One region of the Pseudomonas sp. Pso3 genome, then DNA from elsewhere that is predicted to be linked to it. Evidence: riboswitches for the same ligand, from Rfam matches in the RefSeq annotation. Region 1 holds a riboswitch; the other holds the start of a gene.
What was found. Region 1 has a riboswitch for cobalamin ahead of ACZ5R1_RS10840 (CbtB domain-containing protein). Riboswitches for the same ligand answer to the same signal wherever they lie in the genome.

Region 1 (3,412 bases):
ATCGAAGCATGAGCGAAGCCCTGGACCCCCAGCTGCTCGAACCCGAGCAGCTGCGCCTGGCGCTGGTCTATGGCGAGGCCTTCACCGAACTGCCCCAGGACCTCTACATTCCGCCGGATGCGCTGGAGGTCTTTCTCGAAGCCTTCGAGGGGCCTCTCGACCTGCTGCTCTATCTGATCCGCAAGCAGAACATCGACATCCTCGACATTCCTGTCGCCGAGATCACCCGGCAGTACATGAGCTACGTCGAGCTGATGAAGGCGGTGCAACTGGAGCTGGCCGCCGAATACCTGCTGATGGCCGCCATGCTGGCGGAGATCAAGTCGCGCATGCTGCTGCCGCGCGCCGAAGGCCTGGAGGCCGAAGAGGAAGATCCGCGCGCCGAACTGATCCGCCGGCTGCAGGAATACGAGCGCTTCAAGAAGGCCGCCGAGGACCTCGACGACCTGCCGCGGGAGGGACGCAACTTCGTGGTGCCCAGCTTGCCGGCGCCCGAGGCGCGGGCGCGCAAGCTCCTACCCGAGGTGGAGCTGGGCGAGTTGCTGCTGGCCATGGGCGAGGTCCTGCGCCGCGCCGACCTGTTCGAGAGTCACCAGGTGACCCGCGAGGTGCTGTCCACCCGCGAGCGCATGAGTCAGGTGCTGGAGCGCCTCAAGGATGGCGCCTTCGTACCCTTCGTGGCGCTGTTCACCCTGGATGAAGGCCGGCTCGGGGTGGTGGTGACCTTCATGGCCATCCTCGAGCTGGTCAAGGAATCCCTGGTGGAGCTGGTGCAGAACGAGCCCTTCAGCCCCATCCATGTCCGCGCCCGGGTCAGAGACACTGATGCGGAAGGGGTCGCTCAGGCGTAAGCCAGCGCTGCCGTCGCGGCCGCGCTCTTGCGCTTGCCGACCCGCAACCGGGCGCCTTCACCGGCCGCGGCCAGGGCCGCGGCTTCAGCCACGCTGGGACTGCCGGTGTGTTGCAAGGCGACCGCACTCGGCGCGGCGATGCCCTCCTGTTGCGCCAGACGTTCGGCGGAGAAGCCCTGCAAGGGTAGTTGCCAGCGCTGGGCCAGGTGTTGCAGTGCGTTTTCCTCCACACGGCGGTCCACCGTCGCCAGCGCCGTGAGGGCGTTGGGGTCGCAGCCGGCCTCCTGCAGCACTGCCAGGGCCAGCGCGGTCAGCTCCTCCACCGAACAGCCCCGGCGGCAACCCAGGCCCAGGACCAGCGCCATCAGGCCTGAGGCGCCTGGCGATGGAACAGCCAGCTGCAGGCGAGTCCCAGGAGCAGCCAGAACGGCAGGTTGCTGGCCAGCACGGCGATCTGGAAGTGCCGTTGCAAGGCCTCCGGTGCCAGGCTCGCCTGGGCGACGGGTTGGGGCGCACCCAGCAGATGGGGAATGAGCAGCAGCCCGAGGGCGGCGATCTTGAAGCCGGGATGGCGAGTGAACGCCAGGAGCGCGAGCGCCGCGGCAGTGGCACCGGCAGTGCCCAGCCACCAGGCTTGACGCAGGGTGAGATCCGCCGCGGCCGTGCCGGGTAGCTCCGGCGGCAGGCCGAGGCTGGGCGCCAGGCAAAAGGTGGCATAGCCGGCCAGGCCCCACAGCAGGCCCTGGTGCAGGCGGGTCGGGCCTCTTAGATTGAACAGGCCCGCCAGGATCAGGCCGAAGCCTACCGCCACCACCAGGTTGCCGCCAAAGGTCGACAGGGTTCGCGGCCAGCCATCCGCCGGCGTCCAGGCTGCTTCTTCACCATGATGATGCTGTCCGGCCATGGCGGGCGCCTCGGTCTGGACCTCGTAGGTTTCCGCCTGGAGGATGAGCGGGGTCAGCCACAGGCTTTGCAGGGCACTCAGCAACAGGGCCGCAAGGAGGCCGGCCACGCCGGCACTGAAGGCAATACGCTGGAACATGGCGAACTCCTTTTAGTGGCAGGGGAAGCCTTCGCTATGGCGGGTATCGTGAGCGCCGTTGTGCAGCGCCTCGACATGGGAGAAACCGGCCAGAAGCACCAGGCCCAGGCCGAGCAGGCAGGCGAGCAGGGTGGCGGTCAGACGCTGGGTGCGGGTACTGGTCTGGGGCAGGGCGGTGGTCGAGCGGGTAGCGGTCATGGCAGGGCCTCGGAGTCGAAGCGGCAGGGACGCGCCGAGGCAGCGAGCCGCAGGCGGCCGCCGTCCAGCACGACCGCCCACCGCGGGTTGCTTGAAAGCAGCAGGCCGGTCTCCGGACTCACGAGGGTTGCAGGCTGCAACTACCAGGATCGCCTTCCCCAGACTTGCCGGCCGGGTGGCTCTGTGATCCTGCGCTCGTCTACCGTTGCGGGGGCAGTGCCGGACTCGGACCGGCTTCCCGTTTCACCGCGACCCATGGCGGAGTCGCGACACCTGAAGCAGCGGCGAGCAGACCACGCGCCTCGTCCGCCGGTCAAGTCTGGCCGATTGACACCCCGGCGGGGCGCTCGTAGCCTGTCGCGTTGCGAGGTGCTCTTGTCGGCAAGAGCTTGAAAGGGAACGCGGTGCGACACCGCGGCTGCCCCCGCAACTGTAAGCGGCGTTTTTAGCCTCTCCACTAGAGCCTGTTCATAATTTGCTGCGCGTCGGCCAAACTGCGTTGAAGCTGCTTTCGGAATGCTCATTTACCATTCGTAAACTCCGCTTCCTCAAGCATCTTCGCCTTGTTTGACTCTAGCTCGCGAAATTATGAACACGCTCTAAGGCCACTGCTCACGCGGGAAGGCCGGAGCCGGGCGCCGCGAGCCAGGAGACCTGCCTCGCCACGTTTCGAACACGCAACCGGGCGGGGTGATCCGGGCTGCCATTGGGGCCTCGCCGCGGCGCGAGCGCCTGGCATGCCTGCCCGTCTTCTTTCGCTTTCTCTCTAAGGGCAGCCCATGAAAACCCTGGCCAAGACCCCCGTCACCATCGTCACCGGCTTCCTCGGTTCCGGCAAGACCACCCTGCTGCGGCACATGCTCGACCACGCCGAAGGCCGCCGCATCGCGGTGATCGTCAACGAATTCGGCGAGCTGGGCATCGACGGTGAAATCCTGCGCCAGTGCAGCATCGGCTGTACCGAGGAAGAGGCCCAGGGCCGCGTCTTTGAACTGGCCAACGGTTGCCTGTGCTGCACCGTGCAGGAAGAATTCTTCCCGGTGATGAAGGAGTTGGTAGCCCGCCGCGGCGACATCGACCATATCCTCATCGAGACCAGTGGCCTGGCCCTGCCCAAGCCCCTGGTGCAGGCCTTCCAGTGGCCGGAGATCCGCAACGCCTGCACGGTGGATGCGGTGATCACCGTGGTCGACAGCCCCGCGGTGGCGGCCGGCACCTTCGCCGCCCATCCCGAGCAGGTGGACGTCCAGCGCCGCCAGGACCCCAACCTCGACCATGAATCGCCGCTCCACGAGTTGTTCGAAGACCAGCTCGCCAGCGC
Region 2 (3,412 bases), 1.0 Mb from region 1:
CCGTCTCGGTAGACCGCCTCGGCCACCGCCTTGCCGTTGGGGCACAGCCCGCGCGCCCAGGGCGTCTCGGGTGACTCCAGGGCGGAGTGGTGATAGGTGTGGCCGCGCAGGGTGCCCTGCGCGAAATCCACCGACTGCAGGGCCAAGGCGGTGAGTCGCGCCTGCATCCGCGCGCTGCCCGGCAGCAGTCCGAGCAGGCTGGCGGATTCGCCGGCCTTGTCGGTCAGTTCGTCGAGCAGATAGAGCATGCCGCCGCACTCGGCGAGGATCGGCTTGCCCGCCGCATGATGGGCGCGGATGGCCGCGCGCATGCCCAGGTTGTTGGACAGCGTCTGCAGGTGCAGCTCGGGATAGCCGCCCGGCAGATAGAGGCTGTCCACCGCCGGCAGCGTCGTGTCGGCCAGCACGGAAAAGAACTGCAGCTCGGCGCCCAGGGCGCGCAAGAGATCCAGGTTGGCCTGGTAGATGAAGGCCAGGGCCGCGTCCCGGGCCACACCGATCCGCACTCCGGCCAGCAGTGGCTCGACCGCGGTCGGCTCCGGCGCGGCGAAGGCCACCGGCGGCGGCAATTCGATGTCGGAACTGGCGCCCAGGGCATCGGCCGCCATGTCCAGACGGCGATCCAGGTCGGTGACCTCATCGGCCTGGATCAGCCCCAGGTGACGACTGGGCAACTCGATACCGGCATCGCGCGGCAGACTGCCAAAGAAGGTCATGCCCGCCGGCAGGCTGCCGCGGATCAGCTGGGTCTGCCGCGGACTGCCGCTGCGGTTGGCCAGCACCCCGGCGAAGGGCAGGCTCGGCCGGTAATGGGCGAGGCCATAGGCCAGGGCGCCAAAGGTCTGCGCCAGGCCGGCGGCGTCGATCACGCCCAGCACCGGTACGCCAAAGCGCTCGGCCAGGTCGGCGGCCGAGGGCTGGCCGTCGAACAGCCCCATGACGCCTTCGATGAGGATGAGATCCGCCTCCCCCGCCGCTTCCCACAGCAGGCGCCGGCTCTCGGCCTCGCCGATCATCCACAGATCGAGCTGATAGACCGGCGCGCCGCTGGCGCGGGCCAGGATCATCGGATCGAGAAAGTCCGGGCCGCACTTGAACACCCGTACCCGCCGCCCCTGGCGGGCATGCAACCGGGCCAGGGCGGCGGTGACGCTGGTCTTGCCCTGACCCGAGGCCGGGGCGGCGATCAGCAGCGCCGGGCAATGCCGCGTCTCGCCTACCATTCGATGCCCTGCTGGGCGCGGACGCCGGCCTGGAAGGCGTGCTTGACCAGACTCATGTCGGTCACGGTGTCGGCGGCCTCGACGAATGCCTGTGGCGCACCGCGGCCGGTCACCACCACGTGCTGATGAGCCGGACGCCCGGCCAGGTCGGCCAGCACCTGGTCGACCTCCAGATAGCCATGCTTGAAGGCGATGTTGAGTTCGTCCAGCAGCACCAGGCCGATGGCCGGATCGCGCAAGAGCTCCACCGCCACCGCCCAGGCCGCGGCCGCCGACTGCAGGTCGCGGGCCCGGTCCTGGGTGTCCCAGGTGAAGCCCTCGCCCATGACGTGGTAGCGCACCTCGTCCGGGAAGCGCTTGAAGAAGAGTTGCTCGCCGGTGTCACGGCGGCCCTTGATGAACTGCACCACGCCCACCTTCATGCCGTGGCCGAGGGCGCGTGCCGCCATGCCGAAGGCGGAGCTGCTCTTGCCCTTGCCGATGCCGGTATGCACCAGCAGCAGGCCGCGTTCGTCCTGGGCTTCGGCGATGCGGGCGTCGATCACCGCCTTCTTGCGCACCATGCGCGCGCGGTGGCGCTCGTCGCGCTCGGGGCTGGTCGAATCGGGGGTGTCGGTCATGGGCGGTTCTCCGGGTGCGGGCGCGGCGCGGCGGAGAAACGGGCAGAGACGCCGCCCGCGCGAGGCAGGGGGCGACGCCGCGCGACGCCCTCCGCATCGCCGAGATGAACGCAAGCGTGGCCGGTCTCCGGGCTGGTGAGCCGATGCCCTGAGGGCATCCGCTGCGCCCCTTCCCGGCCAGGGCCAGTGGGCATCGCGCAGCTACTGCTCAACTACCGTTGCGGGGGCAGCGCCGGCTCGACCGGCTTCCCTGTTTCACCCCGCTCCAGGCGGGGCACCACGTGCAAGGGCGCAGGGTACGGACTAGCCGGGAGAGCGTCAATCGATGGCGCCGCCCGAACTCGGCGTCGCGCGGACGGGTCCACCCTAGACACCCACCGCCAGGAGCTACCGGATGAACGATGCCACCCTCGCCGCCTGCATCAAGGCCTGCCTCGATTGCGCCGCCGCCTGCGAAACCTGCGCCAGCGCCTGCCTGGGCGAAGCCAATCTGGACATGATGCGCGACTGCGTCCGCCTGGATCGCGATTGCGCCGACGCCTGCCGCCTGGCCGCCACCTTCATGCAGCGCGGCAGCGACCGCATCGCCGAAGCCTGCGCCCTGTGCCTGGCCACCTGCCGTGCCTGCGCCGCCGAATGCGGCAAGCACAAGGCCGAACACTGCCAGGCCTGCGCCCGGGCCTGCGCAGCCTGCGCCGACGCCTGCGCGGCCATGGCCGCCTGAGGCGGCTGCCGATAACCGTATCCGCTGAGCGCCGGCTGCCGTGCTGCGCGCTCTGGTCGCAGCCGAATCCCGCACAGGAAGCCGCCGCTCGGGCGTTCGGCATTGGCATTACCCGGCGACGCCAGGGATAATGCCCGCCCTTTCATCGATATCCAGGCCTTCGCCATGACCGATACCAACCAAGATCCCCGTTTGAGCCGCATGAAGCGTCGCCTGCGCAAGAAGCAGTACCTGGGCGAATTCCAGGAACTGGCCTTTGAAATCAAGGTGAGCTTCAAGAACGAACTCAGCGAAGACGATCTGGACACCTTCCTGGGCGACTTCATCGACTACGTCGAAGAGCGCAAGCTGGACTACATCGGCGGCTTCGACAACGCCTGGGTCGAAGGCACCATCATGGCCAACAAGCGCTACACCTCGCCCACCGAGGAAGACCGCACCGCGCTGCTGGACTGGCTCAAGGCCCGCGCCGAAGTCGGCGAAGCCAACGCCTCCGATCTGCATGACGCCTGGCACCACGACGGCGAAGTCTAACTAGCCTTCGCCGGATAGCTTGGCGTCCGTTGCGGTCGTAAAGGGGAATCCGTTGGAAACCAGGTCCTCATGACGACCCTCCTGCAAATCTCCGATACCCACTTCGGCACCGAGCAACCCGCCGTGGTCGCGGCCCTGGAAGCCCATGTCCGCGAACACGGCGCCGATGTCCTCATCCTTTCCGGGGACATCACCCAGCGTGCCCGCCGCGAGCAATTCGCCGCCGCCAAGACCTTCGTCGAACGCCTGGAAAGCTACGGCATTCCCCGCACCCTGGTGATCCCGGGCAATCACGACCTGCCGCTGTACAA

Region 2: it holds a riboswitch for cobalamin, as region 1 does, so the genes downstream of both, cobO (cob(I)yrinic acid a,c-diamide adenosyltransferase) here and ACZ5R1_RS10840 (CbtB domain-containing protein) in region 1, are expected to answer to the same signal.

The regions. Positions count from the first base shown of each region.
Region 1 covers NZ_AP043687.1:2,320,296-2,323,707, forward strand. Annotated here, with positions in the region: gene ACZ5R1_RS10820 (L-threonylcarbamoyladenylate synthase) at 1-12, shown strand, start outside; gene ACZ5R1_RS10825 (segregation and condensation protein A) at 123-851, shown strand; gene ACZ5R1_RS10830 (cobalamin biosynthesis protein) at 842-1,216, opposite strand; gene ACZ5R1_RS10835 (CbtA family protein) at 1,216-1,893, opposite strand; gene ACZ5R1_RS10840 (CbtB domain-containing protein) at 1,906-2,091, opposite strand; cobalamin riboswitch at 2,178-2,383, opposite strand; cobalamin riboswitch at 2,442-2,767, shown strand; gene cobW (cobalamin biosynthesis protein CobW) at 2,871-3,412, shown strand, end outside.
Region 2 covers NZ_AP043687.1:3,325,318-3,328,729, forward strand. Annotated here, with positions in the region: gene ACZ5R1_RS15755 (cobyrinate a,c-diamide synthase) at 1-1,223, opposite strand, end outside; gene cobO (cob(I)yrinic acid a,c-diamide adenosyltransferase) at 1,217-1,843, opposite strand; cobalamin riboswitch at 1,945-2,140, opposite strand; gene ACZ5R1_RS15765 (four-helix bundle copper-binding protein) at 2,238-2,567, shown strand; gene ACZ5R1_RS15770 (YggL 50S ribosome-binding family protein) at 2,733-3,101, shown strand; gene ACZ5R1_RS15775 (metallophosphoesterase family protein) at 3,171-3,412, shown strand, end outside.